3 regions of the Peribacillus sp. Bi134 genome follow, and region 1 is predicted to be linked to each of the others. Evidence: riboswitches for the same ligand, from Rfam matches in the RefSeq annotation. Region 1 holds a riboswitch; each other region holds the start of a gene.

Region 1 (10,942 bases):
AGAGGTACGTATTGACCTTGATTTCAGGTTTGATATTATTGTCTGTTTTTTCCTTATGGTGGATGGAAAAAACGGCTTTGGAATATAGGCTCAGCCTTCTTAAATACTTAGCTGATGAAACATCCGATCGCGCGATTAAGGAAAATGGCCAGATTGTCGTTGGTCCGATCCTTTCGGAAATTGTTGAGGAAAGGGAGAAAATCCTCCATCTGAACCAACAGCCAATCATCTATATCGTCGATCCCGATGCCACCATCATATATACGATGCCACAATTGTATATCGATCCGGATGAAAATAAACTCCCGGACGTCATCATGAAAAATACGGAGTTAGTCCAGAAGGTCAAGATTTCAGACAACAAAGTATATGTCGTAAAATCCCCCATTACTTTTAACGATGAGACGAGAGGCTGGGTGGTCATTGCCCAGGAAGAAGGGGCATTGAAGGAAATCAACCAAGACCATGGCTTGTTGGCGATCATGATTGGAGGCCTTCTGATTCTGGGGACGGGAGTCATTTATTTTCTTTCCAGGCAAATTTCGCGCCCCATCCAAGACGTAGCTAACGCCGCTGTCCAGGTTCGTGAAGGCAACTATGATATCCATTTCAAAGAGGAAGAGGAAATCAAGGAAGAAGAAATTTATGAACTGATAGAATCATTTAAGGAAATGACCAATCGATTGAAGGTCATGGAGAAGTTGCGGGCGGAATTGCTTGCAGGCGTAACCCATGATTTGAAAACGCCAGTCACTTCCATTAGCGGACTGATACAAGCAGTTAAGGACGATGTCGTTAAGGGAGAGCAAAGTAAGGAATTCCTCGATATTTCCTTAAAGGAAACTCAGCGATTACAAGGTATGATAGAGGATTTACTCAATTATAATGCCATATCGGCAGGCGCTTTTAAAATCCGGGTACAAAAAGAGAATATCAATATATTCATCAAGGAAATCGCCTATCGCTGGCAGGTGACCCAGGATGATGATCAAGCGTTCGCTTTTGAGATAAAAGTTCCTGATGAACCGGTCTTTGGTCAAATTGATTCATTGCGGATGCAGCAAATCGTCATTAACCTTTTGAATAATGCCAGACATGCACTTGACGGCAAAGGGAAAATAGCGATTCACCTTTATGAAAAGGATGAAGAACGGATCTGCATTGATGTACTGGACAGCGGGCGGGGGATTCCGAAACATGAACAGCAATATGTGTTCGAACCATTTTATCGAGGTGAAAACAAAAAGCTGAAGGTACGTGGGTTAGGTTTGGGACTGCCATTCAGTAAGATGCTCGCAAAAGCGCAAAAGGGAGATCTTGTGCTTAAGGATAGCGATGAACAAGGCACCACCTTCACGATTGTCATAGAGAAAGCGGATAAGATATAAAAAAGGGTTGTCCGATGTAATGGACAACCCTCTTATTATGCAGAATGTTAACTGATTAAGCCAATTGGCTGATTGCACGCCATAATTGTACATGACGGACCTTCCTTGGAAGGAAGCGTCCCATTTCTTCTTCATTATATCCTGCATGCAAGTTCTTATGGTCGAAAATGATTGGCCGGCGAAGTAAATCCGGGTTATCTTGAATAAGCTTGCAAAGATCATTAAGTGGTGTATTATTTATATCGATATTCAGGCTTTTGAATTTTTTGGAACGGGTTGAGATGATTTCATCTGTCCCGCCTTCCGTTTTACGTAAAATCTCTTTTATTTCTTCTATAGAAAGTGGTTGGGAATATAGGTTACGTTCATTAAAGGAAATTTCGTTCTTCTTAAGCCAAGCTTTTGCTTTACGACAGGCTAAACTGCTTGGGGTAGTATAAATTGTTACCATTAAAATCGACTCCTTCAAAGTTTTCAAGTTTATTGGAATGAAATTATTTTTATATTTGTGATACTCTTACTTTAACGTTCCTTTGTGTCAGCAAGATGTCAAGAAAAATAAACTTAAATGTTATTTTAAAAAGAAAGGGAGAAAATGAAATGGAATCTGCCTTTAATGAAAAAGAAACGGTTTGGGTAATGGTGCCGAAAAAGGACCTGCATAGGCCGTTATTTAACAGTGTTGTGCGGATGGTATCATGACAGGGGATTTTTGGTCACCAGTCAGGCTATCGATACAAGTAGCGGGACTATCGGGTATCCTTGTTTTCTTTTTAGGAATTATCCTAGCGCGAATGATGGCTAAAAAGAAATTCAAGGGAAGAGTCCTGTTGGAAACAGCGTTTTTATTGCCGCTTGTTTTGCCGCCTTCCGTCGTGGGGTTTTTATTGATTGTGATTTTTGGCAAGAGTGGAATGCCGGGACAATTGATTGAAAGGGTTTTTGATCAGCCACTGATGTTCACGTGGTGGGCGGCGGTCATTGCATCTACCGTGGTAGCGTTTCCGCTTATGTACCAATCCGCTAAAACGGGCTTTGAAGGTATAGATGAAGAAATCGAAAATGCAGCAAGGGTTGACGGGGCCGGCGAGTGGAGATTATTCCTGAATGTATCCCTTCCATTGGCGGTCAAATCCATCGTCACTGGTGCCATCTTGAGTTCTGCGCGTGCATTGGGGGAATTCGGGGCCACACTCATGTTTGCCGGAAACATTCCCGGACAGACACAAACCATACCGACGGCGATTTATATCGCCATGGACTCCGGGAATATGACATTAGCCTGGCTATGGGTTGCCGTAATCATTGTCATTTCATTCATTATGCTTTTTATCGTGACATACATAAAATGAATGCTGTTTCTCGAATATGCTTATGAAAAAGAAAGGTGCGGCTTCTACGTCCTCTTTATGGGTGAATCCGTTTTTTTCGTAAAGGTTCCGTGCAGGCAGGTTCATTTTACCGGTCGAAACGGATATCTTTTCCCAGTCGCCGGGTAATTGAAGAGCATGCAGCAGTGCATCCGCGATACCCTGCCGAAAATAATCAGGATGGACGACCATCCGGCAAATCAGTATTTGACCATTTTCTTTTGTATAAGATATTGCACCCGCTAAGGTACCACCCTTTAAAAAGCATAGAAACGTTTCATGACAATGAATGAATTGTTCATATGTTTCCAATAATGGAGGGATATCAGCAATGCCGATCATTTCCGCTTCCACCTTATAGGCTTCTTTCTGAAGTTTAAAAAGCTGCCGGCCATAATCGGAGTCCAGGTCCCGAATTGTCATGAGCAATCAAATCACTCCCTTTCATTACATTATAATGGAAGAGGGGGATTATTGTTTCTAATCAGTCTATGTTATAATCGACAAACAATATGAACTAATGAAATGAGGAAGAAATTTGTTAACATTTGAAGAAAAATTGAGCATCATTGAAACTTTTCCGGAATTACAGCGAAAAGACGTTTCATTGGGACGTGTGAACTTCCATTATCCAGATAGCGTCCAAGAGAAAAAAATCGTCGTTCAGCACTTGCATCCCAATGGAAATGGATTCGTTTACGCTGGGCATATGAGAAAAAAAGACACTGACCGTAAAGGGTTTATCAATATACGTGACTATGATGAAGCGGATTTGAAAGAATTGATTCAAAAAAGCGTGGATTACCTATCAAAACCTCCGGTAGAATTCGAAGAAGAGGAAAACGAGTTCGCTAGGTTGGAAGGGGCATGGATTGGCCCTGAAAAGCAAGAGCTTACACTTGAAAGGGAAGACCTGCTTTGGAATGTTTATTCAGGGTCGAATCTTGAGGAATGTTTCGAGAGTCCGATAGAGGCGGAGCGTTACTTATTGGACGAAGGCTTCCGACAAAGCAAGAAGAGAAATATGTAGAATTTTAGGATAATTTGTCGGTTGATTTACTGCGATAATCTTGTTTTTTTAGGATTTCCCATGATATAATATGAGTAATTATTTTTGTTCGGAAAAGTTTGATAGAAGGATTTACTGTAATAGGATTCCTCTTGAAACATTATCCAGAACCAAAAATAGTAATAAAATGGATTTTTCCAAACACAGGAGGAACTATCATGGTACAAGGTAAAGTAAAATGGTTTAACGCAGAAAAAGGTTTCGGTTTCATCGAAGTTGAAGGCCAAGACGATGTATTCGTACATTTCTCAGCTATCCAAGGAGAAGGCTTCAAAACTCTTGAAGAAGGCCAAGAAGTTTCTTTCGAAATCGAGCAAGGCGCTCGTGGACCACAAGCAGCTAACGTTCAAAAATAATTGAACGCATATAAAAAAAAGACTCCGATTTTGGAGTCTTTTTATTTTTCTTTTATTTCGGCGATTTCCTTTAATGCTTTGTCCAATTTTTCTTCGATCCGTTTAGAACGATTAAAATGCCCTGACAGGAAAAAGACGATGAATATAACGAATACTACAAGCACTAGCATAAAAATGATAGGAAGGAACTGTGTTATATTTTCAGTCATTGGATATTATCTCCTTTTTTCTTCCATTATACTACATGCTTACGGCTGCTATGATAGAGGGAGCCAAGTTTTTTAAACACTGAAAGGGGATATGCGAGCATGCATATCCCCTTTCAGTCAGTTCTGGAATAGCGAGGCGAACTTTTGAAGTCTGGGCAAGTCTGATTCTTGATACATCTGTTCTATCTTCAATGTCACCAATAACTGGCTCTTGGCAAATAACATGTCCCGGAAATGATCGACCGCCCCACAAAAATGATTATAGTTGGTTTCACCAGTGCCGAAGACTCCCGTTTTCAGATGAGCAATAGGCAACTGTTCCAGTTCTTTATAAAGGGCTGCTGATTTAGCGGGAAGCTCCCCATTGCCCCATGTATAGGTGCCGACGATCAATGCATCGTAATCTGGCAATGTACGTGAATCGAATTCATTCATTCGATATAGTCCAGCTTCAGGTAAAAGGGAAGCGAGGGCTTCAGCAAGCGCTTTTGTATTGCCGCCGGCAGAATGATAGACAATGGCAACTTTACAGCTCATCGAACCCATTGCTGGCATTTACTTGACTGTATGTCCTTGACTTCTGTTCGAAGAAATCGGTTTTGGTAAGTCCGATGGATTCATCATCGAACGTTTTGATCCATGGCATCGGGTTCTCGCCATACTCTTTATACAAATTTTCAAGGCCTAGCATACGTAACCGTTTGTTGGCGATATATTCGATGTACTCATTGAATTCTTCCAAATCAAGATCGGCTTTGGTTTGGATATCTTCGAGCATATATTCAGACCATTCCTTTTCGAGTTCGACTGCTTTTTCAATCGTTGTATAGATGAACTTCGTGTTTTCTTCATTATTTAACTCAGGATATTCATACATCAAGATTTGAATGAGCATTCCAATGAAATCGAAATGTACCATTTCATCGCGATGAATATAGGATATCATCGTAGCGGATCCGGTCATTAGATTTTGCCGTCCTAAATTATAATAAAAGGCGAAAGCCAGATAGAAATAAATTCCTTCAAGGTTCGTTGAATGGATCAGTGCCTCGAATAAATGCTGTGGGCTGGGATCGTCCACGAACGTTTGATAAGCATCAACGATCGGTTGGTTACGCTTAATCACTTCAGGATGTTCTTTGATGCGGTCGAAAAGCTGTTTTTGCTTGCCTACCGGAATCAAGGAAGCAAGGATATAGGAATAAGACTCATTATGGATCGATTCCTGCTGGGCCATGTTGGCCAGGATAGCTTTTGCCGCCGGATCTTTGATGTACCGAAGGATTTCTACTAATGTGGGCGTTTGAAGACTGTCCATTCCAGCAATCATCGTAAGGATATCGAGAAAAGCATCCTGGATATCTTCATCCAATTCGCCCCACTGCTTTTTATCCTGAATCATGTTCACGCTCGAAGGCTTCCAAAAGTTATTGATGAGCTGTGTATAGGTATCATAGAATTTTTCATACTGAATATCGTTCCAAAGGAGGAAGCCTGAAGCTTCTCCTTTGAAAACACCGGTTGCCTTGGTTGGATGCGTCGGTTCGAGCATCCGAATTTTTTTGATATGATTGGTCATTCGTGAAAACTCCTTTAAGAATAGATTACTGGGTCATGATTGATTGTCGTTAACTTGAACAGCTTTCGCAGGCATTGTCATATTCGGAAGAAGTCGAACGAACATAATACGTTGATTTCAACCCGCTTTCCCATGCCGTTAAATGTATATCCAACAGGACCTTCGCTTTGATTGTATTGTGTACATACAGATTAAAGCTGATTGCTTGGTCAATATGGCGTTGTCGGGCTGCATTTTGCCTGATGCTTTCCAGTTGGTCCAAATTGAATCGCGTCTTTTTATAATATTCATACGTATTTGGCGTCAAGCCTGGTGCGGTCACCTTGAATTTGAAGTTTTTCTTTTCTTCGTAAAATTCAATTTCATACAAAGGGTCGATGCCATCCGTGGAATTACCGATTTTGGCTGTCGATGAATTGGGGGCAATCGCCATTAAATATCCATTACGGGTTCCGTGTTCCTGTACGTCTGCTTTTAAATCCATCCATTTTTGATCTGTATAGTCACGCAGTTCGAAATAGTCCCCTGTATGCCAATCAGATCCTTCAAAATATGGGTATGATCCTTTTTCCTTGGCCAATTCGTTGGATGCCTTGATTGTTAAGTAAGCGATCTTTTCGTATAAAGCATCGGCATATTGAACAGCCTCATCGGATTCCCAATAAATATTCTGTGTGGCAAGTAAATGATGCCATCCAAACGTTCCTAAACCAATTGCCCGGTAACGTTTGTTCGAGATGGATGCTTGTTTGACAGGAAGATTATTCACATCAATGACATTGTCCAGCATACGGATCTGAATGGGAATCAATCTTTCCAAAACATCGCTGCCCACCGCCCGTGGCAAGTTAATGGATGAAAGGTTGCAGACAACGAAATCGCCGCTTTTACGAACCACAACAACATCTCCATCTTCTGTTTCATATTCATCCGTGATCGTCGAAGGGCTTAGGTTTTGGGCAATCTCCGTACAAAGGTTGGAACAATAAATCATACCTTTATGTTTATTGGGATTCTTCCGATTCACTTCATCGCGGTAGAACATATACGGTACGCCTTCTTCTAATTGAGAAATCATGATGCTTTTCATGATGTCCATCGCATTGATTTTTTCAAAGCTGTAGTTTGGAAGCGTGCCATTTTCTGCGGCCTCGACAGCAAGTGCATAATGTTTCCTGAAGCTTCCTTCGCCTTTCTTCTCGTCATAAAGATCTTCAAGTGAAAATCCAAGGGTTTGCTTGACGGTATGCGGATCGAAAAGATACCATTCTTTTCTGTCGCGTACAGCCTCCATGAATAAATCCGGTATGCAAACGCCTGTAAATATATCATGGGCTTTTAATCTGTCATCCCCGTTTTGTGTCTTCAAATCGAGGAAGCTCATGATATCTTTATGCCAGGCATCCAAGTAAATCGCGATGGCACCTTTACGTTGACCCAATTGATCGACACTTACAGCTGTCTGGTTGAATAGTCGAATCCAGGGAGTCGTGCCGGAACTATTTCCAGAGAAACCCCGGATATCAGAACCAAGCGAGCGAACCTTACCAACGTAAAGGCCTACACCGCCGCCGAATTTAGATACTTTTGCTGCATCGTAGTTTGATAGATAGATGCCATCAATGGAATCTTCAATCGCGTCGATAAAGCAAGAGCTTAACTGTCCATGTGTTTTCCCAGCATTGGAGAGTGTAGGAGTCGCAACGGTCATATAAAGGTTGGACATGGCCCAGTATGCTTCTTTTATAAGTTGCAGGCGGTGCTCCGTTTTTTCCATTCGCATGATTTCCATCGCGATGATCATGAAACGTTCTTGCGGCAGTTCGTAGACCTTGTCCTTTTTTGGGCGGGCCAGATAGCGGTCGTTCAATAAGTAGATGCCTATGTATGAGAATAATTTATCTTTTTCCGGGTCGATCACCGAGCCCAATTCCTCAATTTCCGCTTTTGTATATGAAGATAGCAGTTCTGGCTTGTAAATTGGATAACGCTGACCTTCCGAAAGCTGGGAGAGACCTGTGATCAGCTCATAGAATGGGCCATAACTCTTGCTTGCATAACCTCGATTGGCTTGTGCATCCCTATACATTGTATTCAACAGTTCTGCTGCGGCAACGAATGTCCAATCCGGAGCATCGATATCCACACCCTCAAGAGCGAGCTGAATCAGTTTTTTTGATGCCTGTTCTTCGGTTGAGTCACTTTTGCGATCAAGCCATTTTGTAAAACGCTTTTTGAACTTTTCCATATCGAGACGGCCTTCGAATTCCTTCGATAACATCTCAAGCTGGATGGATTTCTTTTCTGTTTCATTTTCACTTATGGTAGAGTTATATGTTTGAGTCATTAATAATCCTCCTTGTTAACTTCCGCTAAAATAAAAAAACCGCCCAAAGAATTGAGCGGATCAAACGATAGAATAAAAGAGCCATGAAAAAATAGCCGTTATACTATCGTTTCATCATCTCAATCCCCGAAGAATAAGAAACGTGAAAAATTCAAGGCAGGTCTCCTGACTCATGATCATCCTACTTTGAGTCCTTCCCGTATAGAGAGCTATACAGTGGGTTTCTCATTTCGTCACATTTACAGTTGCGGGGACAGTTCCGGGTTTACACCGGATTCCCTTTTCAGCCATCACTGGCACCTTGGATTATAAAAATTCTATATATAGTTATTGGTATAGATTATGTAATCAATATCTAGTATTTCTGCTTATATTATCGTAAGCCATATACGATGATAATTCAACTAATATATTTGAAAAAAACCAACCCTTATCTATTGACAAAGTGATGGCAGAGGGTGAAGGAATGAAAGATTTTATTGGGGAATGGATAATTCAAGCGCTGATTTTACGGGATTTTGTGTTAAAATAAAGTGTCTAGTAAAGGTGGCTCTCCCTTATTGCGGTGAGGGGATTCGCGGAAAAATATTTATGAAAAAGGGGATAAAATCTTGGAAAAAGTATTAGTTTTTGGACATAAAAACCCGGATACAGACACAATCTGTTCAGCAATCGCTTATGCAGATCTGAAAAAGCAGTTAGGTATCAACGCTGAACCAGTTCGTCTGGGTGAAGTGAATGGTGAAACTCAATATGCATTGGACCAATTCAAATTCGATGCTCCCCGTCTTGTGGAAAAAGTTGCAGGGGAAGCTGATGGCGTAATCTTGGTCGATCATAACGAACGCCAGCAAAGTGCTGAAGATATTGACCAAGTCCGTGTGTTGGAAGTTATCGACCACCACCGTATCGCTAACTTCGAAACGAGCGATCCTTTATATTACCGTGCGGAACCAGTTGGCTGTACGGCAACCATTTTAAATAAAATTTATAAAGAAAACGGCATTGAAGTTCCTAAAGCAATCGCAGGTCTTATGCTGTCTGCCATCATTTCCGATTCTTTATTGTTCAAATCACCTACATGCACGGAGCAAGACGTTGCAGCAGCTATGGAATTGGCTGCCATTGCGGGAGTCGACGCTGAAACATATGGCTTGGAAATGTTGAAGGCGGGAGCTGACTTGAGCGACAAAACGATCGCCCAGCTCATCACACTTGATGCAAAGGAATTTTCCATGGGATTGGCTAAAGTGGAGATTGCACAAGTAAATGCTGTGGATCCAAACGAAGTCCTTGCTAAGCAAGCTGAATTGGAAGCGGCGATTGAAGCGGTAATCGCTGTCAAGGAATTGGACTTATTCCTATTCGTCGTAACGGATATCTTGACTAATGATTCTGTTGCCTTGGCTCTTGGTAAAGCGGCTTATGCAGTGGAAAAAGCATACGACGTTTCATTAAACAACAACATCGCCGTCTTAGAAGGCGTTGTATCGCGTAAAAAACAAATCGTTCCGGTCTTAACGGACGTATTCAGCAAGTAATAAAGGAAAAGGGATGCTCATTATTTGGGCATCCTTTTACTGTACATGCAAAAAAAGACTCAACCATCCATTAAGGATGTTTGAGTCTTTTTTCTTAATTCAAGGCTTCCTTTTCTTTTTCATAGGCGATGACAATCAATTCTTTATTGGCTTCCTCGCCTAGTTTGCTTTCAAAGCTTTTCAGTTCATTCAATAAATCCGGTGACAGATTTGCTGCTGTATAATCCTGCTCGGGTGTCATGCTTTTCGCTCCTTTCAAAAGGAAATGATTCATATTATCTATTTTGTCGGTTTGAAAAGTTTCTATTCAGCAGAATGTTACTTCTTCAAGATATTTTACTTTCTGAGGTGGCGAGTTTTTCAAGCAATGACGAACTTTCTTCATCGAGCCCTTGGACTTGGACAGGTATTCCCAGAAGCTGATATTTAAGGATAACCGTATCAACAGCACCGACTGCTGAAGCATCCCAGATCTTGGAATGGGAGAAGTCGATGACGATTGCATCGGCTTTTTCCTTGAAGTCAAACTTCGAAACAAAGTCCTGGACAGAAGCAAAAAATATTTGTCCGCTGATACGATAAGTGATTTTCTTAGCCTGGATATCTTCCTTTTTCTCTGCTGCCACTTTAGAAATTTTAGCCGAGAAGAAAATCATGCTCAAAAGCACTCCGGCAAATACCCCTTTTGATAAGTCATGTGTATAAAGAACAATGAGGACCGTCACGATCATCACGGCTGCATCCGACTTAGGAGCTTTAGTGAGCCTCTTTAGGGAAGACCAGTCAAATGTCCCGATTGAAACCATGATCATGACTGCGACAAGTGCAGCCATCGGTATTTTAATAAGGACATCATTCAATACCACGATTAATACCATAAGGAATGCTCCCGCTACAAATGTCGAGAGCCGGCCCCTTCCACCTGATTTAATGTTGATACCGGATTGGCCAATCATCGCACATCCTGCCATGCCTCCAAAACATCCGGCGATTATATTCGAAATCCCCTGGCCCTTGGCTTCCCTATTTTTATTACTGTCCGTGTCAGTCATCTCATCGACAATTTGAGCTGTCAATAACGAT
Region 2 (10,942 bases), on a different contig from region 1:
CAAGTACAGGGGTTTATTTTTGGATTGGAATGCTTTCCACAAAATCGATCCAGGTTGTCTGTCCTAACTGCGGCAAACCTACAAAAATACTAGGGCGTGTAGATATTTGCATGCATTGTGAAGAACCATTGACACTTGACAAAAAGTTGGAAGGCGAAGAATTCAACGAAAAATATAACCGGAAAAGCCTGCATGACTAAAGGAATTCGGCTAGCTGAATTCCCTTTAAAGAAGTCTTTAACAATTGTATCATTTCCTTCATAACATGAAAAAAAGTTCCAACCAAGTGGAGGAACTTTTTTTAATGCGATTCTTTTTTCGCACAATCCGTACAGTCGCCGTAGATTTCCATCCGATGGTGACTAACATTGAAACCGGTGACTTGTGCTGCGAAATGCTCGACTTCATCCAATGCAGGATAATCGAAATCCACAATTTTCCCGCAAGTTTGGCAAATTACATGATAATGATTCGTCGTCACAAAATCAAACCTTGCCGAAGAATCACCATACGTAAGTTCTTTTACCAAACCTACCTCACGGAACACACGCAGGTTGTTATAAACCGTTGCCACACTCATATTCGGAAACTTGCCTTCCAGCGCTTTATATATATCATCAGCGGTAGGGTGGGACATGGAGCTTATCAAATACTCAAGTATCGCATGGCGTTGAGGAGTTATTCTTACACCGGTATCTTTTAAGGAATCCAACGCTTCTTTTAACTGAACTTCAGACACCGTCATCCACCTCTTTTTCTCATTAAGTATGCATTCTTAAATTATAATGTTTATAAATAGTGTACCTTTTATGCGTTGAATTTGTCAATAATTCAATGGCTTAACCATTCTTTTTTAGTTTATTCATGAACACATTGAATCTTTCCCATTTTTGCATTGAGTTTAGTATCCCCTGGATAAGTCGATTACATTGGTGAAGTCTTTTCCAGCTTTCAGGTATTCACGCATATTTTTTTCGAATATGGCAAAGGTTCTTGGTAAATATTCTCCGCTTTTACTTGAAAGATGCGGAGTGACTGTAACATTCTCCATCCTCCAAAACGGATGCCCTTTTCCTAAAGGTTCCGGATCAAATACATCCAAGATGGCATGAGATAATTCCCCGGCATCCAGGGCTTCGATCAACATTTCATCGTTAATCAGGTCGCCGCGGCCAATATTCACGAATACTGCAGTTTCTTTCATTGCTTCAAAGTGTTCTTTTTGCAGAAGGCCCTTCGTTTCATCCGTACTTGGCAGGACGGATACGATATAATCGGCTCCCGGTATGGCTTCCAATAAATTATCCAGGGCATAAAGGTGATCGATGGATTCCACTGGCTTCCCGCTCCGGTTCACTCCTATCGTCTTCATCCGAAAGGCTTTCCCAAGACGAGCCACTTCCCCTCCGATTGCACCCACGCCAATAACGAGCATCGTCTTGCCGTTCAATTCCCCTACTTCAATCTTTCTATCCCACAGTTCTTCCTTTTCATTCTTCATAAGCAGTTTCAATTTCTTTTCATATTGCAAAAGCATCCCTATCGTATACTCTGCCATCGGTATTTTATGAATGCCTCTAGCATTCGTCACCAGAATGCCCCTTTCCTCTATGGCTTTAAATGGCATTAATTCCATCCCTGCACTCATGACCATGATCCATTTCAAGTTCGTAGCTATCCCAATGATTTCTTCAGTTAAGTCTTCACCATATGTAATTAAGATTTCCGCTTCACGAAGCGGCCCATCCGTCCATCCTTTTTGATAAATGAAGCTCAAGTCAGGAAAAGCTTCCGTCATCTTCTTTTGGATGCCTTCATTCGGAATGACAGTTGAAAGTATTAACATGTTCATCTCTCCCTTTTAATTAACATAAAAAAACACGGGCTCTATGTGTCCCGCGCAACTTTCTCTGAGGAGGTATTCCCTTAATAAAGCATATTCAGGTGTCCCCTTTTTGAGTTGGACAAAAGCCTTAGCCTTATTAAAAAAGGCTTTATTTTAAGGAATTTGGGTTTAATGCATCTAATTCCGGCAAAATGAAAACGCCATCCCTTCTTATCAGGACGTCGTCAAAGAAGATGTCACCACCCCCATATTCGGGACGCTGGATCAAGACCATATCCCAATGAATCGATGATCGGTTTCCATTATCCGCTTCTTCATAGGCAAGTCCAAGAGCCAAGTGCAGACTTCCGCTTATTTTCTCATCGAACAAGATATCGTCCATAGGTTCCAATATGTATGGATTGATCCCAATTGCGAACTCCCCGATAAACCGGGACCCTTCATCAATATTCAGAATTTGGTTCATTTCAGAGTCACGATTGGAAGTAGCTTTAATGATTTTTCCCTTTTCCAAGTTTAATTCTATGTCACTAAAGGTGAATCCTTCATAGGTTGTTGGTGTGTTGAAGGATATCATACCATTGAGACTATCTTTTATGGGTGCCGTAAACACTTCCCCATCAGGTAAATTCTTTTTTCCGGCACATATGACGGCCGGCATACCTTTGATGGAAAAGGTCAAATCTGTTCCTGGCGAAACGATCCTGACTTTGTCAGTTCGTTCCATCAATTGTTTTAACGGTTTCAAGGCCGTCTCCATTTTCCCGTAATCCATGTTGCATACATTCAAAAGAAAATCTTCGTACCTGTCGAAGGTCATGCCGGCTTTTTGCGCTGATGCGTTGGTGGGATAATTAAGCAAGACCCAACGTCGGTTGTTTACATAGAAAAGAGTGGGGGAATTCATAGCCTCCCCTTGAAGACGGTGCCTCTCGATGGGAACATCGGTCATTTCCACATCGTTTTCTTCCCCGGTGATGATGATTACCGCATCGATATCCTTATATTTCTTCAAGGCCCATTGTGAAGAGGTGTCAAGTTGTTCCTTTACATTCCCTTGTAACAGGTGGCGGCTTATTTCATCGTCTTCGAGTTCTACATATGGATAAGCACCCACTCTGTATATTTCATCAATCAGCTCTTTCAATAATGGTTTCGTATTGATATTCCCCCGTATGAGGATTCTCTCTTTTGGCTGTAATTGTATCGAATGATGAATCAGCCTGGCTGCAAGCTTCGTTATTCGCTCATCCTTCATCTGCCTGTCCCTTATTTTTCGAGGTCGCGAAGAGTTTGAAGAGCTTCTTCGACATGGCCTTTGACCTTTACTTTACGCCATTCTTTGACTACCATACCAGCCTTATCAATCAGGAAAGTTGAACGTTCAATGCCCATATACTCCTTGCCGAAGTTCTTTTTCAACTGCCACACATCAAAGATTTTAGCCGCTTCATGATTTTCATCAGCCAGCAGCAGAAAAGGCAATCCATGTTTTTCGATGAATTTTTCATGACGTGCAGCTGGGTCTGGGCTGATTCCAATGATGACCGCGTTCAATTCCTCAAATTGCTCATTATGGTCCCGGAAATCACAGGCCTCCGTCGTGCAACCTGGCGTCATATCTTTTGGATAAAAATATAAAACAATATATTTCCCCTTAAAATCCGATAGGGACACCATTTCACCATTGTTTGCAGGGAGCTTGAAATCAGGTGCTTTTTCTCCAATTTTAACAGTCATATTGAACCCTCCATTTCTTTCATTATGGTAAGAGTACCCAATAATCGAAAGAAACACAACTTTCATTTATCCTTCCTATCTTTGTGCTCCAAATCGATCACCGTCCGGATCACGAACGCTGCCGGCAGTGTATAACCGATGAAAGCCTGAATCGTAGCTATCATCCTGCCCATTCCAATCGGGGCTATATCTCCATACCCTACAGAAAACATCGTCATCGCACTAAAATAAAAAGAAGTCTTCAACTGTTCATAGAAAGTGCCATCCAATCGATTGCCCATATCAAGAATCACCGAATGATTCTGAAGTTCGTATAATAAATAAATCAGTGCAAATCCAACTAATATCGTCGCATATAAATTGCCAAGCCACAGCATATCCTCCAGAGAAAACTTCTTTCCTCCCGACTCAACAAGAAATAACGTACGAATGCTCATCACCATGCAAAAAATGATTCCTGCAATCAAGATGTAGAAAGTCATCCCCCACGCCCCATTTCAAAACGCCACTTCCTCTATACATACTCCCTGTCCAAACAATATATTCTTTTTTAGGAACAGACCTCATCCTTATCACCCACACGCCTTATAACCGGATACTTTTCCTGAATCGTTTTTCCATGTTGACCCTTTTGGTCGGATATGTTAAGATTGTCTAAATTTTTATAATAGTTTTTATTTTATAAATTTTTAACCTGCAAACAGTTATCAAGACAGGTTTTATCAAATTTCATATGTGGAAATAGGTTCCTAATTTTAAATTAGGATTAAAAGGGAAGTCCGGTGTAATTCCGGCACGGTCCCGCCACTGTAATGGGAGTGTTAGCGCCATCCAATGCCACTGATCAACGGATCGGGAAGGCCCGCCGCTAATGTTAATCCCTAAGTCAGGAGACCTGCCTATTTCGACAACACTGTTTTAACCTACGGGAGATAGGGAGGTGTTAGGGACCTTATAATTGTAAGGGGCATTTTGCATGCCTCTTTATTTTAAGCATTTCTAACCATCTCTTTTGACGGTTAGGAATGCTTTTTTTATTGCTCAATTAAATGAATATAGGAGGATGGGAATATTGAAAAGCAGTAGTTTGGGTTACCCTCGAATCGGGGAAGATCGTGAATGGAAACGTACATTGGAAGCTTACTGGTCCGGTAAAATCGATGAAGCAGAATTTACGGCACAACTAAAAGCCATCCGTTTAGGCAACTTACAAAAACAGAAGAAACGAGGCATTGATATCATTCCTGTCAACGACTTCACTTTCTATGATCAAATGCTCGATATGTCCGTAATGTTCGGTCTTGTTCCTGAACGTTATTCAGCCTATGAAAGCGGAAGCGTTCCCCTTTCCGTTTATTATTCAATGGCTCGCGGAAACAATGATGAAGTCGCTTCCGAAATGACGAAATGGTTCAATACGAACTATCACTATATTGTCCCTGAATTAAAGGTGCCACAGCTGACGTTAACGGAAAATAAACCACTTGCAGCATATCGGGAAGCCAAGGAAAAGCTAGGAATTGAAACAAAGCCAGTGTTGATCGGTCCTTATACTTTCATCTCCCTTTCCAAAGGCTTCAAAAAACAAGATATCCCTGGCATCATCCTGAGCCTGCTTCCCCTATACACGCAAATCCTCCGGGAGTTGGAGCAAGAAGGCGTGAAGTGGGTTCAAATGGACGAACCTTCACTTGTTTCATCGATTTCCAAAGAAGATATGCAAACTGTTACTTACCTCTATGAAAAACTGAATGAAGCAGCACCAAACCTGAACATCATGCTACAAACATACTTTGATGCCGTGGAACATTACCAGGAAGTCATCGAATTACAAGTCCAAGGAATCGGTCTTGATTTTGTACATGACAAAGGGAGGAATCTAAGCAACCTGGAAGCATTCGGCTTTCCGAAGGACAAAGTGCTTGCTGCAGGTGTGATTGACGGAAAAAACATTTGGCTTTCTGATTTATCGAAAAAAATCCAATTGATCGAGACTCTTAAGACAATGGTAGCCGAAGACCGAATCTGGCTTCAGCCCTCTTGTTCCCTGCTTCATGTCCCGGTGACCGTTCGTAATGAAACCGCCCTATCAAACGAAGTGAAAGAGGCCCTTGCTTTCGCTGATGAGAAACTCGAGGAAATCACACTCTTGGTCAAAGGGAATAATCAAGGCTTTGAAGCAATCGCCGAGAAAGTCGATGCAAATAAATTCACGCTTCAAACGTTAGCAAGTTCAAATGCCCGGAATCACGGAACTGTAAAATCCAATGTCGAAAAGGTTAAAACCAGGACCGCCGGCCGTCAGCTTCCATTTAAAGAGCGTTACCAAAAACAACAGGCATTTTTCAAATTGCCTTTTCTTCCTTCTACTACGATCGGCAGCTTTCCGCAGACATTTGATGTTAAACAAGCACGCGGGAAATTCAAAAGACGAGAATGGACCGCTTCGCAATATGAAACATTCGTTAACGAAGAAATCGGCAGGTGGATCGAAATCCAAGAAGAAATCGGTTTGGATGTCCTTGTTCATGGGGAATTCGAACGAACGGATATGGTTGAATACTTCGGCCATAAGTTAGGTGGATTCGTCTTTTTAGAAAAGGGGTGGGTACAATCCTATGGATCCCGCTGTGTGAAACCGCCAGTCATCTACGGCGACATCCATTTCATCGAACCGATGACAGTCAGGGAAAGTGTATACGCACAATCACTGACGAAGAAGACGGTAAAGGGAATGCTTACAGGTCCTGTTACGATTTTGAACTGGTCATTTGTCCGTGATGATATTTCCAGGGAGAATGTATGCTATCAGCTGGCACTCGCTTTGGAAAAAGAAGTGATTGCATTGGAATCCGCTGGAATCAAAATGATTCAGGTCGATGAGCCTGCACTTAGAGAAGGTCTGCCATTGAAAAAAAGCGATCGCGACGAATATTTGAACTGGGCTGTGAATTCGTTCTTGATATCGACATCAAGCGTGGAGGATACAACCCAAATTCATACGCATATGTGCTATTGCGACTTCAACAGTTTCATGGATGTCATCTCCTCCCTCGACGCCGATGTAATTTCCATCGAAACATCCCGCAGTCATGGGGAGCTTGCTTCCGCATTCGAGGAAAAAACATATGAAAAAGGTATTGGTCTGGGTGTGTATGATATTCACAGCCCGCGTGTGCCGGCAGTGGAAGAAATGGTCGATATGATCGAACGTGGGATCAAGGTATTGGATAAAGACCAGTTTTGGATCAATCCTGACTGCGGACTGAAAACAAGGGGTATCCCGGAAACCGTCGCATCCCTGAAAAACATGGTCGAAGCAGCAAAAATCGTCCGTGAAAACCTGTTAGCTAAACCAACCGGCAAATGATTGAAAAGCACGTTGCCCACCCAACACAGCAGTCACGGACTTTTTTAACCGACCTTGTTTTTCCACCGGATACAAATCATCACAATACCATCTTTGGCGGAAAAGTAATGGCCTATGTTGATAAAATAGCCTGCATTTCAGCTATGCGCCATTGTCGAAAACCCGTTGTGACTGCTTCAAGCGACTCTTTTGATTTTTTGGCCCCCATCAAGACGGGGGATGCGATCAACCTTGAAGCTTATGTCACATGTGCCCATCGCACATCAATGGAGGTATTCGTGAAAGTGGAGCGCGAAAACCTATTAACAGGTGAGAAACAGCTTACGGCCCGTGCTTTTTTAACGATGCTGGCCATTGATGAAGACGGTAAGCCGACAAACGTACCACAGGTCATTCCGGAAACCGAAGTGGAAAAGCAGCTATATGTTCAAGCACAAGCAAGATATATTGAAAGAAAGAATAAACGCAAATAAACAAAAACCCCTTCAACATGAATGCTGTTGAAGGGGTTTCTTTCAGTTCCCTGCCCCGCGGTACCTCTTCACTCCCTGATTCCATATGAATACGGATATCATGAAAAAGGCTACCCCAATTACAGGTGTGGCAAATGCATATGCATACCACTCTTCTTTTCTAAGGAAATAAGATGCCGGATAGACACCAACAAACGCGAATGGCAGCACCCATGTAAGGACAAAACGAATGACCTTATTATAAATATCAACAGGATAGCGCCCATAGTTCCCGATATTGTATATCATTGGCATGATGGATGTTTTCGCATCCGACCAGAAACCAATGCTTGCTATCGCAACGAATATGGCTGCATAAGCAAGGGCCCCGCCTATTGCAAAAATGATGAAAAGAATCGGGTCATACCACGCAAGCTGCAGATCCAATGAAATCCCCGAATAGAATATAATGATCAAACCGGTCACAACACCAAATAACGCTTCAAGCTCGATTCTTTCTAAAATGACTTGAAACAGGCTATGTATCGGTCTTGTTAATATCCGGTCCATTTCACCTTTGACGATATAGCGGTCATTAAAATCCCAGATGTTGAAAAAGGCTGAAAAAAGGGCGAATGGGATAAGGAAAAATCCATAAATGAATATGATTTCTTCACGGCTCCAGCCGCTTAAAAATTGTGTATGTCCAAAAACGACTAAGATAAATACCAGATTCACGACCTGATTCAGCAGGTCAGATAGGATTTCCATGAAGAAATCGGCTCTATATTGCAGTCTTGTTTTCATATATTGACTCACGTATTGAAAAAACATCGATACATAAAACATCCCGTCAACCTCCTTGAATAATCAGCTGTTTTTTTGCGACTATCCATAAAAGCTGAATCGGTATTATGAGAATGATGCACCAAATTAACTGCTGTAAAAGCGCCATGCCAATTTCGCCTGAACTGTACCCATTCGTAAAAATCATGCTTGGTACATAGCTGATCCCTTGAAAGGGTAAATATTTCATCACTTCCTGCGCCCATATAGGATAGAAACTGATGGGCAGCAGCAGGCCGGAAAATAAATCAATGATAACCCTTTTAGCGCGGATTAATCCGGCATTATTATATAAGAAAAAGGTAGTGATTCCCGTCAATAAGTTAATTTGTGTATTGATGATGAAGCTGAACAGCAAGGAAATGCCGAACATCCCCCACGTAGCCGGCTCGTGCGGCAATTCGATAGGAAAAATGAAAGCTACCAGCAGCATCCCCGGAATTGAGAAGAAGAAGAAACGGAATATCCCTTCCCCAAGTCCTTGCATCGTTTTCATGCCTAAATAGTTATAAGGCCGGATCATCTCAATGGCAACCTTGCCGTCTTTAATCTCAGTGGCGATTTCGCGGTCAATATTATTGAAATAAAAAGCGCGCGCCATCCATGCAACCGCGACATAGGTTGTCATCTGCATGCTTGAAAGTCCTTCGATGGAGCTTTTTTCTCCATATATCGCATTCCATAAGAAATAATAAGCACCGATATTAATGCTATAAATTAAAATGCCGGTATAATAATCCGTTCGATACGCAAGCATCATTAAAAAACGCATGCGGATCATGGCAAGATACTTCCCCATGGCCCTCCCCCTTCTTGATAGACACGTTGTTTCTTATTGATAAGAGAGTCAGACAGTGCCTTCTTCGTAAATATTGCGAACGATCTCTTCAATGGACGTTTCATGGATTTTGATGTCTTTTATTTTAAAATGAGATACGACAGCTGAAACAAGCTGTGAAATATGATCACTTTCTTCTTTCAACAAGGCAATGTAAGTTTGATTTTTCTCATCATAAACCCAGTTAGCGGTAAATGGGAGCGCTAATGATTGTAATTCCTTCAATGCGATCGGCTCGATGAATTGAAAATGAATCTGTTTTTCCTCAGCCCAGTTATCTTTCAAACTCTGCAATTCCCCATCATAGATGATTTGTCCTTCATCAAGCATGATTACACGCTCACATAATGCTTCAATGTCTCCTAGATCATGTGTAGTCAAAAGGATTGTCGTATTATATTTCTCATTGATTTCTTTCAGGAACTCACGAATCTTCATTTTCACGAGCACATCAAGTCCAATTGTCGGCTCATCCAGGAACAGCAAAGGCGGATTGTGGATCAAAGCTGCCGCAAGCTCACAGCGCATTCGCTGACCAAGCGAGAGTTTACGCACTGGTTTGTCCAGCAAAGGACCGATATCAAGCGTCTTGATGACATGTTCCATATGATCGTTATATTGTTCATCCGTTACCTTATAGACCTTTTTTAACAGCCTAAACGATTCTTGAACCGCAATATCCCACCAAAGCTGTGAGCGCTGACCGAATACGACTCCGATTGTCTGGGTGAACTTTTCCCTTTCTTTATGCGGATTCATGCCATTGACCGTGATTTCACCTGCTGTCGGTTCCAAAATACCTGTCAGCATTTTGATCGTGGTCGATTTCCCTGCACCATTTTCCCCGATATAAGCTACCATCTCACCCTTTTTTACAGTAAAATTGATATCATTGACGGCAGGGACGACCTTATAATTTCTGGTAAGTAAATCCCGGAAGGCACCCTTTAGCCCTGAACGGCTTGATGCCGACTTAAATTCCTTCCGAAGCTGTTTCACTTGAATTGCATCACTCATCCTGTTACATCCTCCGTAATCTCTTGTCCTAATGAATTAGTTTATCCAAACCAACCTTTTTAGACAATAAAAATGCTTGGATGCCATATACCATTTTCAGGGAGGAAATGGCCGTTGTACCAGATACTTATATAAAGGAGACGAGTATGCTATGAATATCAAAAAATTATTACTATCCCAAATTGAAAAAGTCGTTTTCGACCTTCGATATGACTTCCTTTATGAAGATGAGTACGGTGAATTATTATGCCAGGTCATCCAAAGGGATTCCAGCGGGTCCATCGAAAGCACACCCATCAGTTTCCACCTCCTCATTAATGAAGAGAAAGGGACCGGCCAGCTAATCTATTACCAAGCCCAGGGCGAAATGAACCGCCAATCCTTCGACATCGAAAACCCTGACACCATCTTGGCCATTCTTACTTTCATAACAGGAGTTTTGAAATCCGACCCTATTTCGCATACAGAATGATGGCCCGGAACCCTGATGCTTATAAGGCTGCAGCTCTTCCATCAGTGAATGAATCACATTTCCCAGTTTTCGACCCCAGATTTACGGACGAAAAAGTGCTATGATTAAGGGGAAATATGTTTATATTTTTAGGAGGTTTTAAGATTGGATTTTAGTAATTCGGAGCTTTTACATAAAGAGGCATTGGAACATATCGTTGGCGGGGTTAACAGCCCATCCCGTTCCTACAAAGCTGTAGGCGGCGGTTCACCCGTTGCGATGGATCATGCCAAAGGTGCTTATTTCTGGGATGTTGATGGCAATAAATATATCGATTACTTAGCTGCATATGGCCCGATCATCACAGGTCATGCGCATCCAC
Region 3 (10,942 bases), on a different contig from region 1:
CTGCGGTTAACTTACTGTCGGTAAAGGTTTTTGCTGAAACGGAGTACTGGCTTGCTTTAATTAAGATTACCGTCATCATTGTGTTCATCATGGCTGGATTATTGTTGCTGCTCGTTACTTTTGGTGATCATACAGCCGTCGGTTTTTCTAACTTGACCGAGCATGGAGGTTTCTTTCCGAATGGATCGACAGGTTTGATCACTGCGATGCTGGTGGTAATCTATTCATATGGCGGTACGGAAATCATCGGGGTCACATTAGCTGAAACGAAAAATCCTGAAAAAGTGGTTCCAAAGGCCGTTCGCAGTACATTGGTCAGGATCATTTCTTTCTATATCATTCCTTTTTTCATCATCGTTAGCTTAATTCCTTGGAACGAAGTAAACGGAGTGAAGGAAAGTCCGTTTGTAATGGTCTTTCAAATGATCGGTATTCCTGGTGCCGACCATATCATGAACGCCGTTGTTCTATTAGCGATCATTTCATCGATGAACTCCGGGTTGTATGGTTCATCCCGCGTTCTGTATACACAAGCCGTGGATGGTCGCGTTCCGAAAATCTTTTCCCGTTTATCCAAGAAGAAAGTACCTGTTCCCGCAATATTAATGTGTACTTCCGCTTTATATGGCGGTGTACTGATTTCCTTATTTGCTGGAAGCAAGACCTTCGATTTCCTAATGGGTTCGCTTGGATATACCGTATTATTCATCTGGTTGATCATTGCTTTCGCCCATTTGAAATCACGTAAACAACAGTCAGGAAAAACAAGTGCCTATTCGGTAAAATGGTTCCCGTATACGACTTGGGCTGCGATCATCGCTTTAATAACGATCCTGATCGGAATCATTTTCACGACATCCATAGTCGTTACAATCATTACACTTTGCATCTACATCTTCATTTCCTTAACGTATGTATGGAAAAAACGCCATAACAAAATCTAGAGAAGGCGGAGTGATCACTTTTGCCTTCCCGCATATAAGTTTCCGTTTCAAGCCGTGGTATATGCCATGGCTTTCGTTATGTATTCATGGTCTGATGAAAAGTAAGAGATATCCATTTTACTAGTTCATGGGAATCATTAACTTTAGCAATTAAAGAGATAATCTAGTGAAAAATGTTGTATAATAATCTTTGGAAAAAAACCAATATATTGAAAGTCGGAGCGAGCTATGAAAAACAATTCCTTACTATCCTTTCACCCGTTATATTATTTAATACTTTTGGTGATTACTAGTTCCATCTATTCAATCATCAATCAATCTTCAGGTCATGCTGTCGATGTTACGACTATAATAGATGGGGAGATTCCCTTTATTAAAGAATTTGTCGTTCCTTATTTACTTTGGTATCCGTATATTTATGGATTGCTGATTTACTACTGTTTTGTTGACCGAAAGCACTATTTCGTAGGATTAGGCAGTTTGATATCGGGGAAACTTTTCTGTTTTCTTGTATATTGCCTTTGGCAAACGACAGTTCCGCGTCCGGAAGTGGTGGGTAACGATATCTTTGCCCATTTAATGCGATTCGTCTATAGTCATGATCAACCTGTCAACTGTCTTCCCAGCATACATGTACTGACTACATTCATCATGATGATCGTCGCCCATAAGCGGAAAGAACAGCACAAATGGGAGTATGCCAGTGTCACTGCATTCGGAACACTGATCATCCTCTCCACGCTATTTACGAAACAGCATGCTGTATTGGATGTACTCGCTGGAATACTCCTTGCATGCGGGGTATATGCAGCTGTCCAGTATATGTTCCAAGCACTATCGGCTATTCAGGCCAATCATTACACAGCGAGGCAAATTAAAAAGTGACCATATGTAAAAAAGCATCGAACCTCCAATGGAAGTCCGATGCTTTTTTATTTTACATTTCAGCTTCGATTTTCAAAGATGATTCTTCACTGAACTGTTCCTTATCCAGGTCGCCCGTTATTTTACTAGTCAGAATACCGGAAGTCATGCTTCCGCTGACATTCACAGCCGTTCTTCCCATATCGATCAATGGCTCGACGGAAATCAGCAGACCGGCCAAGGCGATTGGCAAGTTCATTGCAGATAATACTAGGATGGCAGCGAATGTTGCTCCTCCGCCTACACCTGCAACCCCGAATGAGCTAATGGCCACGATGGCAATCAACATGGCTATAAAGGAAGGATCTAGCGGGTTGATCCCAACCGTTGGAGCGATCATGACCGCTAACATGGCCGGATAGATTCCGGCACAGCCGTTTTGACCGATCGACAAGCCGAAGGATCCGGCAAAGTTGGCAATACCTTCGGACACCCCTAGTTGTTTCTGTGTCTGGATGTTCAATGGCAGAGCTCCTGCACTTGTTCTTGAAGTGAAGGCAAATGATAATACCGGGAAAGCTTTTCTCAAATATACGATTGGATTCAATCCTGCAAGCATCAGCAATAACAGATGGATGAGGAACATGACAATCAGGGCGACATAAGAGGCACCGACGAATTTCCCCAATTTCAGGATTGCATCCAAATCACTCGTAGCTACAGTCTTCGTCATGATCGCCAAGATCCCGTAAGGTGTTAAACGCAGGATCAATGTTACAACGCGCATGATGATGCTGTGCAATGTATCTACTATTTTAGCAAAAAATTCAGCATGTTCAGGCTGTTTCCTTTTGACCCCTAAATAGGCAATCCCAAGAAATGCAGCAAAAATTACAACGGAAATGGTTGATGTCGGACGTGCACCCGTTAAATCAAGGAACGGATTGGACGGAATCAACTCAAGGATTTGCTGCGGCATCGTTTTATCCTGAATCGTACCGTATGTTTCCGATATTTGATCCCCGCGGCTTAACTCCGCTTCCCCTTGCTCAATTTGAACGGCTTCCAAATTGAATACAGTTGCTGAGGTGATCCCAACAGCTGCTGCAATTGCGGTCGTTCCAAGCAGGATCCCGATGATCAGGACACTGATTTTTCCAATATTGCTAGTCAGTTTCAATCTTGTGAATGCGGATAAGATCGAAATGAAGACAAGCGGCATGACGATCATTTGCAGGAACTTGACATAGCCTGAACCTACAATGTTAAACCAATCGACCGATTTAACGATCGCTTCTGACTGAGGTTCATAGAAATACTGCAAAAGAAGTCCGAATACAATCCCTAAACCAAGTCCAGTAAAGACCCTTTTTGTAAAGGAAATATGCTTCTTATTCATGTAAAATAAAACGCCTAAAAGAACGAGCATTATGGCAAGATTTAAAAACACATAACCAATCATATATATTCCTCCTAATTCCGATTAACCAAATGAGAATAATGAATATCTGAAGACTATGATACATCATCCGTTTATTTTTTACCAGAAGAAAATAATTTATTTTTGACTTTTCAAGTAATTCATGTATTTATCTCTATTCACGAAATGGGTTAGAGGGAACAATAAAGGGTGGCTGGAACAAGCTAGTTATAAATCCTTTCATTATATATATTTATCAGGAAGGATAAGCACTTGGTTTTCTTGAATGATATATCAGGCCGCATATGCTTAGCGTTTTTTTGAAAGGATGAAGGAATGATGGATATATACATTGACAGGCTTAATGAACAGGATGCACAAGCGTTATTTGCATTTGAATGCAATAATAGAAGGTTTTTCGAGCAAACGGTCCCAGGCCGGGGAGATGATTATTATAGCTTTGGAACGTTTGGAATCAGGCATAAGGAATTATTAAAAGAGCAAGAAGATGCTATCTCCTCTTTTTATTTGATTAAGGATGGTTCAGGCATAATCGTCGGCAGAATTAATCTTGTGGATATCGACCCAATAAAAGGTACGGCACATGTTGGTTATAGAATCGGAGAAGCGTTTACGCAAAAAGGGATTGCGAACAAAGCTTTAAAGCTTTTGGTTAATCTGGCGCCGGAATTGAATGTGACTCAAATACATGCCAAAACGACAAGCGACAATATCGCTTCCCAAAAGGTTTTAGTGAAAAACGGTTTTGAACGGATTTCGATTAATGAGGAAATTAGTGCAGATACTGGTCAAAAGCTAACATTCTACCATTATAGAAAGAATCTATAAATCCATATTCCTCTACTAATAGACCGCATTCCCATTTTTTTAATTGTGAAAAGATAGGGAGTATACTATACTAACGTTGTATTTAATGTTTGGAAAATTTTGCGAAGTTCATATATTTGCCGCTGGGTGCCTTTGTGTGAACAAAGGGTAACAGGGAATCGGGTGCAAATCCCGAGTGGTCGCGCCACTGTAACCAAGGAGTTTTCTTTCAGGATGTCACTTGACCGTCAGTCAGGGAAGACGAAAGGAAATGTTGATCTGGAAGCCAGGAGACCTACCCAGTGAGCATCACCAATTTTTCCTTCGCTGAGAGGAGAGGTGTTCGAGAGTAAGAAAAGGCGGACTTAGGTCCTTCCGTATTTTTTGGCCTATACTCGTAACTCCATTCTTTGTTAAAAGGATTGGGGTTTTTTTGTGTTTTTTTTTTGAAGGAGGATTTCATCATTGGAAGAGTCATTGATTAGAAGCTCATTGAAAGAGAGAGGGGATGTGCTTGAAGAACCTCATTTTGAGAGAAATGCCAAGCGCAGGTTTCGTTTTCTGCTATTTTTCTTGCTGTGCATCCTTTTATTATCAGTTACATTCGCTGTTACCCTTGGGCCAGTTAAGATGTCAGCAATAACGGTTTGGAAGATTGCCTTAGGGCATCTGCCTTTTATCGGTGGTTTTCTGGAGGTGAATTGGAGTATCGCACAAGAGCGGATCATTTGGGATATCCGCCTGCCCCGTGTATTGCTCGGTGCGGTGGTAGGTGCGGGATTATCCGTAGTGGGTGTCGTCATCCAGGCCTTGGTGCGCAATTCACTTGCAGATCCGTATATTCTGGGCATTTCATCTGGTTCCTCTGTTGCTGCAACCCTTGTCATTCTTTTTGGGGCGCTTCCTATATTCGGTCAATATGCGTTATCATTCGGTGCCTTCCTGGGGGCCATGGCTGCGATGCTTTCCGTGTATTTATTGGCTCAAGTGGGAGGGAGAATTCAAACGACAAGGCTGTTATTGGCGGGTGTAGCCATTTCAATGATCATGTCTGCCGTCACTAATTTCATTGTCACTCTTGCACCAAAAGATTCCGGCATCCGTGAAGCGATGTTTTGGATGATGGGCAGCTTAGCGGGGGCAAAATGGGAATACATACCGATTCCAGCGGTTGTGGTGCTTGTGGTTTCCTTGTTCCTTATCGTACAATCCCGCTCCCTCAATATCTTATTGATGGGTGAAGAAGTAGCCGCGACGCTCGGAGTCAATATGGAAGCCTTCCGTAAAGTTCTGATCATCATTACATCCCTTGTTACGGGAACAGTTGTGGCTGTAAGCGGTTCGATTGGGTTCATCGGTCTGGTCGTACCGCATTTAGCCCGGCTATTGGTCGGGACAGACCATAAACGTGTTCTTTCATGCAGCATATTGATTGGCATGATCCTCGTCATTTGGTCAGATGTTTGTGCCCGGCTGGTCCTGGCACCTCAAGAACTTCCGATTGGGGTTGTCACCGCACTTTGCGGAGGACCATTCTTCATTTGGCTTTTGCGGCGAAGTTCATATTCATTTGGAGGTGGGGGCAAGTGAGATTAGCTATTGAAGAAGTATCCTATTCAATTCTGGACACTCCTATCATTGAGGATATATCACTGCAAATAAAAACTGGGCAGTTCGTTGGGCTGATCGGTCCGAATGGGAGTGGGAAATCCACTTTATTAAAAAATGCTTCTCGGATCTTGAAGCCTCATACGGGAGCTGTTCACCTGGACGGCCGTGACCTTTACCGGCTTTCACAGAAACAAACAGCCAGGGAAATGGCGGTTGTCAGTCAGGAAACATCCCTGACCTTCGACTTTAGTGTACAAGAGATGGTTTGGATGGGACGGCATCCTCATAAGCGGTTATTTCAGGGAGATACGGAGATAGATAGAGGAATCGTCAATCAAGCATTAGCTCGCGTTGAAATGAGTGGATTTGAAGACAGGAGTTTCATGAGCTTGTCGGGTGGTGAGAAACAACGTGTCCTCATAGCCCGTGCCCTTGCCCAGGAAGCGAATATCATCATCCTGGATGAACCAACGAATCATTTAGACATCAGGCATCAGCTCCAATTGCTGGACCTTGTAAAAAAGCTGGACGTTACCGTCTTGACAGCTCTGCATGATATAAACTTGGCAGCCATGTATTGTGATCATATATATGTCATCCAAAATGGCAAAGTGATCACATCCGGAACACCAGAAGCTGTATTGACGACAAAAATGATAAGGAAGGTGTTCGGGGTGGAAACGGAAATCGGCATACACCCCATCACGCAAAAGACGCATATCACCTTTTTAGCACATATATAAAAAAACAATGGATATGAGGTAAAGTATATGACTGTTTACCGAAAGATTTTGTTAAGCATCATTTTTTTGGCAATGATGATATTGGGCGCTTGCAATAACTCCGAGGAAGCTTCAAAGGACGGAGGCAAACAGAGCGAAAAAGGTGGAAAAGAAAAAGTGGTCATCACTAATCTGGATCATGAATTCACCTATGCAGAGGCACCAAAACGTGCGGTTACGCTAAACCAGCATGCGACGGAAATCATGCTTGCATTGGGGTTGCAGGATTCAATGGCAGGTACGGCTTATTTGGATGACGAAATTTTGCCAAAGTATAAAGATGCCTATGAAACAGTGCCTGTGCTTTCCAAGGAATACCCATCAAAAGAAGTTTTCTTTGAAGCTGAGCCGGATTTTGCATATGCAGGCTGGAAAAGCGCCTTTACGGAACAAACGTTAGGAACCGTCCAAGAGCTAAAAGAAGCGGGAATCAATACATATATCCAAGAGTCTTCCAATATGTCAACACCGACAATAGAAGATGTGTATAAAGATATTGAGAATATTGGACGCATCTTTCATGTAGAAGAAAAAGCAGCGGAAGTCATCAAAGAGATGCAACGGGAAATAAAAGAAACTACAGCAAAAATCGAAAGTGCAGGCAAGCCCAAAAACGTTTTCGTATATGACAGCGGTGAAGAAGTCCCGAGAACGGCAGCGAAAAATAATTACATGACAGGAATCATTTCCATGGCTGGCGGCCAGAACATTTTTGGTGATACGGAAGGGGGGTGGCCTGAGGTCAGTTGGGAAGAAGTCGTCGATCGGAATCCGGATGTTTTTGCCATCATTGATTACGGAGATATCCCCATAAAGCAAAAAGAAGCATTCTTATTAAATAAAAGTGAACTGGCGGATGTACCGGCCATTCGAAATAAAGCAATCATCGTGCTTCCTCTTTCAGCGGGCGCCGAAGGGATTCGTGCACCACTAGCCTTACGGACAGTAGCGGAAGGACTCTATCCCGAGAAGTTTTGAACCGACCAAGCGGATGCTGAACAAATGACCCGAATAATTGACACGAATGAGACGTGTCCTTGTTCGGGTTTTACTATATCCAATTAGAAGGATAATAGGATCGGTTTCTTGAATTATTTTGTTTGGCAGATCATAATTCGTAAAAATGAAAGTTATAGGAGAAGGAGAATCTAATATGATAGAAGGTTTATATGAAGCCCATTTACCAGTCAAGAACCTGGAGATCTCTATGGATTTTTATAAGAAAATAGGCTTGAAACTAGCTTGGAGGGATGAAGATACTGCCTTCTTTTGGATCGAGGAAAACAAAAGCTGGGTCGGCTTATGGGAAGGGAAGGAATATCAAACTCCATACCACCCTTCACTAAGGCATATCGCCTTTCGGGTAACTTATGATAATATGAAAAATGCATTAACTTGGCTCAAATCCTTGCAAATTGAAGTCGTCCCTTTTGGAAAAAGGACAACCATTGAACCTTTTGTGCGTCCGAACCAAGGAAACGCTTCCGTCTATTTCAATGATCCCGATGGAAATAGTCTGGAACTTATGTGTTCGATAAAAGTCCCTGATGCATATAAGCATATTACCGAAAAACTATTACTTGAAGAATGGGAAGAACTATTAACCAGGTGAACTTTGTAAAGGAAAAATTTCCTGCCTAGTCTCAACCATAATATAACTAAACTGTTTTGTTACTTAGGATTTTGCAAAATTTTATTCAAGTCCATTTGATAAGAAACAAATCATTGTTTTGATGAAATATACTATACGAGTATGAGCAATCAATACGGAAAGGCTTGGCATGTGGATGTTTAAAATTAGAGTGAACCTATTAACTCAAATGACATTACTTATCATATTCGTTGTTTTTATCAGTACCTTACTTGTGAGCATCCTATTCTCTACACTGCTGGAAGACATCGTCGAAAACCATATGGGTAAGCAAGCAATGACGGTGGCCAAATTAGCGGCTCAAAATCCAACGATCATCCAGGGATTTGACGATGAACAGCCCTCAGAGGTGATTCAACCCGAATCAGAAATGATTCGTCAAACAACAGGTGCAGATTATGTAACCATTGCGGACCATAAAGGACTTCGATACTCTCATCCTAATCCAGAATATATTGGGAAGCCTACGGCTACTAGTAATGATGCAGTACTAAATGAACACAAATCTATTATTTATCAAGGAAATGGGATATCGGGGCCAGCGATTAAAGCTAAGGCTCCTATCTGGAATGATAAAGGGGAAGTTATCGGTGTTTCATCTGTAGGATTTTTGGTAGAGAATGTACAAGATCAAATATCCAATTATAAAATGAAGATTATTCATTTGTCACTTATCCCGATCAGTGTAGGAATCTTATGGGCAATATTTATAGCGCGACGCTTAAAAAAGCTTATTTTAGGTCTGGAGCCTGAGGAAATTTCTTTTCTTTTTCAGGAAAGGGAAGCGACACTTGATGCCATCCGATATGCTACCGTTACGATTAATATTGAAAAACAGGTTACTTCCATGAATAAAAGAGCACGTGAATTGTTTCATGATCATCAGCTTATGGTGGGAAAGAGAGTTGTAAATGGGCATTTAGAAAAACTCATCAAAATGGTAATCAGCACAAAAGAGGGGCAGTTCAATCGTAAGTTACTTTTAGGCCAACAGCTATACATTTTGGATTTATCCCCGATCCTAAATCATAATGACGTCAGGGGTATCGTTTTAACAATAAGAACAGTATCAGAAATTGAACAATTAACTAATGAATTTTCAGAAATCAAGGCCTTTTCAGAAAATATGCGGGCACAAAATCATGAGTTTTTAAATAAATTAAATACCATTTATGGATTACTTAGTTTAAAACAGTATGATAGGGCAATGAACATCATCTCTTCTGAAGTGAGGGAGAGGCAAGATATCATTTCGTTTCTTATGTCATCGGTTAAAGACCCTTTAATCGCCGCCTGTTTACTTGGAAAGATAAACCGTTCAAAAGAATTGCAGGTTATTTTAGAAATAGAACAGGAAAGCAATTTAAACAGTACATTAAAACCTGAGGATTCCCATCACTTGGTTTCCGTTATTGGTAATGTCATCGATAATGCGATGGAGGCAGCGCGGCAAAAGAACAAAAGTGGGGGAAAGGTCAAAGTTTCGTTTACGGATTTAGGAAACGAAATCATATTTGATATCGAGGATAACGGTCCAGGTATCCCTCATGCAATGGAAGATATTATTTTTTCAGATGGTTATACGACTAAAAATGGGGAAAATCATGGGATCGGCTTGGCCATTGTAAAAAACTCCATTGGTCTTTTAAGCGGTGAAATTTATATTGATCGCAGTTATTTGGGGGGAGCAAGATTTACAATCGTCTTCCCGAAGGATATAAAAGCAGAAAAGGAGGCGTGAGAATGTCCAAAGGACCGATTACAGTTGTCATTCTTGAAGATGATGAGAATGCAGTGAATATATATAAACAATTTACGAATCAATTAGATCAATTCACTGTCATAGCTACAGCTAGCACAGGCAAGCAAGCGCTGAATATACTGCATGCCGCACAACCGGACTTAATTTTATTGGATATCTTTTTACCTGATATGAATGGAATTGACCTTCTTCGGGAAATTAGGAGGGAATACCGGGGGATTGATGTAATCCTGATCACCGCCGCGAATGATACCGAAACAGTCAGTGAAGCGATTAGGGGAGGGGCTTTTGGTTACCTTATAAAACCGATCATTATCGATAAGCTTCTTGCGACGCTCAACCAATACGACCTGACGAGACGGCAGCTGCATAATGGCAATTTAGTAAATCAAGATAAAGTGGATACTCTTTTTCGGACCATAAGTAATTCAAATACAGCAAATGATGTCCAAATAAGTTCTCTTCCCAAGGGAATTGACAAACATACCTTGAAAATGGTCAGAAGCAAGATTCAAAACGTCAATGGCAGTTTAAACGCTGATGAACTAGGTCAACTCGTTGGAATTAGTTATTCAACCATGCGAAGATACCTGGAGTATTTAGTTTCTTGTAATGAAATGGAAGTTGAGGTTTTATATGGTGGTATAGGAAGGCCTGAAAGAAAATATAAAATAAAACACATGTAAATCCCAGTTGATGAAATTCGTTTTCATCAATGGGATTTTTTCTTTTTTAGGCGTGAAAAAAATGAAAAAAACTCTTTTTACTTTCTTTATATGTGAATAAGGCATAATGGATGATAGTCTCTAAAGAAAGCGCTGTCAAAACGAGATGGTGATAAACAGAAGGGGGCTTGAAGATGTTATCCATTTTAGGATTTTCCATGATTGCAGTATTCATGTATTTAATTATGTCGAAGCGACTATCGGCACTAGTGGCCATTATGCTCGTTCCAATCATATTTGGAGTGATTGGAGGATTTTTTACAGAGCTGGGTCCCATGATGCAGGATGGTGTTGAAGGTATAGCTTCAACAGCCATAATGATATTGTTTGCGATTTTATATTTTGGAATAATGAT

What was found. Region 1 has a riboswitch for cobalamin ahead of LQ188_RS15040 (ribonucleoside-diphosphate reductase subunit alpha). Riboswitches for the same ligand answer to the same signal wherever they lie in the genome.
Region 2: it holds a riboswitch for cobalamin, as region 1 does, so the genes downstream of both, metE (5-methyltetrahydropteroyltriglutamate--homocysteine S-methyltransferase) here and LQ188_RS15040 (ribonucleoside-diphosphate reductase subunit alpha) in region 1, are expected to answer to the same signal.
Region 3: it holds a riboswitch for cobalamin, as region 1 does, so the genes downstream of both, LQ188_RS08955 (iron ABC transporter permease) here and LQ188_RS15040 (ribonucleoside-diphosphate reductase subunit alpha) in region 1, are expected to answer to the same signal.

What each region holds. Positions count from the first base shown of each region.
Region 1 is NZ_CAKKLN010000006.1:242,634-253,575, forward strand. It holds gene LQ188_RS14995 (HAMP domain-containing sensor histidine kinase) at 1-1,388, shown strand, start outside; gene spx (transcriptional regulator Spx) at 1,444-1,839, opposite strand; gene modB (molybdate ABC transporter permease subunit) at 2,087-2,740, shown strand; gene LQ188_RS15010 (GNAT family N-acetyltransferase) at 2,702-3,181, opposite strand; gene LQ188_RS15015 (hypothetical protein) at 3,297-3,788, shown strand; gene LQ188_RS15020 (cold-shock protein) at 3,986-4,183, shown strand; gene LQ188_RS15025 (hypothetical protein) at 4,225-4,392, opposite strand; gene LQ188_RS15030 (flavodoxin domain-containing protein) at 4,510-4,947, opposite strand; gene LQ188_RS15035 (ribonucleotide-diphosphate reductase subunit beta) at 4,919-5,971, opposite strand; gene LQ188_RS15040 (ribonucleoside-diphosphate reductase subunit alpha) at 6,021-8,318, opposite strand; cobalamin riboswitch at 8,456-8,637, opposite strand; gene LQ188_RS15045 (manganese-dependent inorganic pyrophosphatase) at 8,930-9,859, shown strand; gene LQ188_RS15050 (hypothetical protein) at 9,954-10,100, opposite strand; gene LQ188_RS15055 (SulP family inorganic anion transporter) at 10,186-10,942, opposite strand, start outside.
Region 2 is NZ_CAKKLN010000017.1:1,596-12,537, forward strand. It holds gene LQ188_RS25570 (YgzB family protein) at 1-200, shown strand, start outside; gene perR (peroxide-responsive transcriptional repressor PerR) at 302-739, opposite strand; gene LQ188_RS25580 (D-2-hydroxyacid dehydrogenase) at 902-1,846, opposite strand; gene LQ188_RS25585 (aminopeptidase) at 1,995-3,104, opposite strand; gene bcp (thioredoxin-dependent thiol peroxidase) at 3,116-3,586, opposite strand; gene LQ188_RS25595 (potassium channel family protein) at 3,649-4,068, opposite strand; cobalamin riboswitch at 4,313-4,504, shown strand; gene metE (5-methyltetrahydropteroyltriglutamate--homocysteine S-methyltransferase) at 4,650-6,956, shown strand; gene LQ188_RS25605 (acyl-CoA thioesterase) at 6,953-7,429, shown strand; gene LQ188_RS25610 (ABC-2 family transporter protein) at 7,472-8,257, opposite strand; gene LQ188_RS25615 (ABC-2 family transporter protein) at 8,262-9,053, opposite strand; gene LQ188_RS25620 (ATP-binding cassette domain-containing protein) at 9,102-10,109, opposite strand; gene LQ188_RS25625 (hypothetical protein) at 10,261-10,581, shown strand; gene LQ188_RS25630 (glutamate-1-semialdehyde 2,1-aminomutase) at 10,726-10,942, shown strand, end outside.
Region 3 is NZ_CAKKLN010000004.1:66,351-77,292, forward strand. It holds gene LQ188_RS08935 (amino acid permease) at 1-944, shown strand, start outside; gene LQ188_RS08940 (phosphatase PAP2 family protein) at 1,173-1,829, shown strand; gene LQ188_RS08945 (L-cystine transporter) at 1,882-3,270, opposite strand; gene LQ188_RS08950 (GNAT family N-acetyltransferase) at 3,568-4,077, shown strand; cobalamin riboswitch at 4,185-4,374, shown strand; gene LQ188_RS08955 (iron ABC transporter permease) at 4,618-5,646, shown strand; gene LQ188_RS08960 (heme ABC transporter ATP-binding protein) at 5,643-6,410, shown strand; gene LQ188_RS08965 (ABC transporter substrate-binding protein) at 6,438-7,427, shown strand; gene LQ188_RS08970 (VOC family protein) at 7,603-8,061, shown strand; gene LQ188_RS08975 (sensor histidine kinase) at 8,237-9,841, shown strand; gene LQ188_RS08980 (response regulator) at 9,844-10,548, shown strand; gene LQ188_RS08985 (citrate:proton symporter) at 10,722-10,942, shown strand, end outside.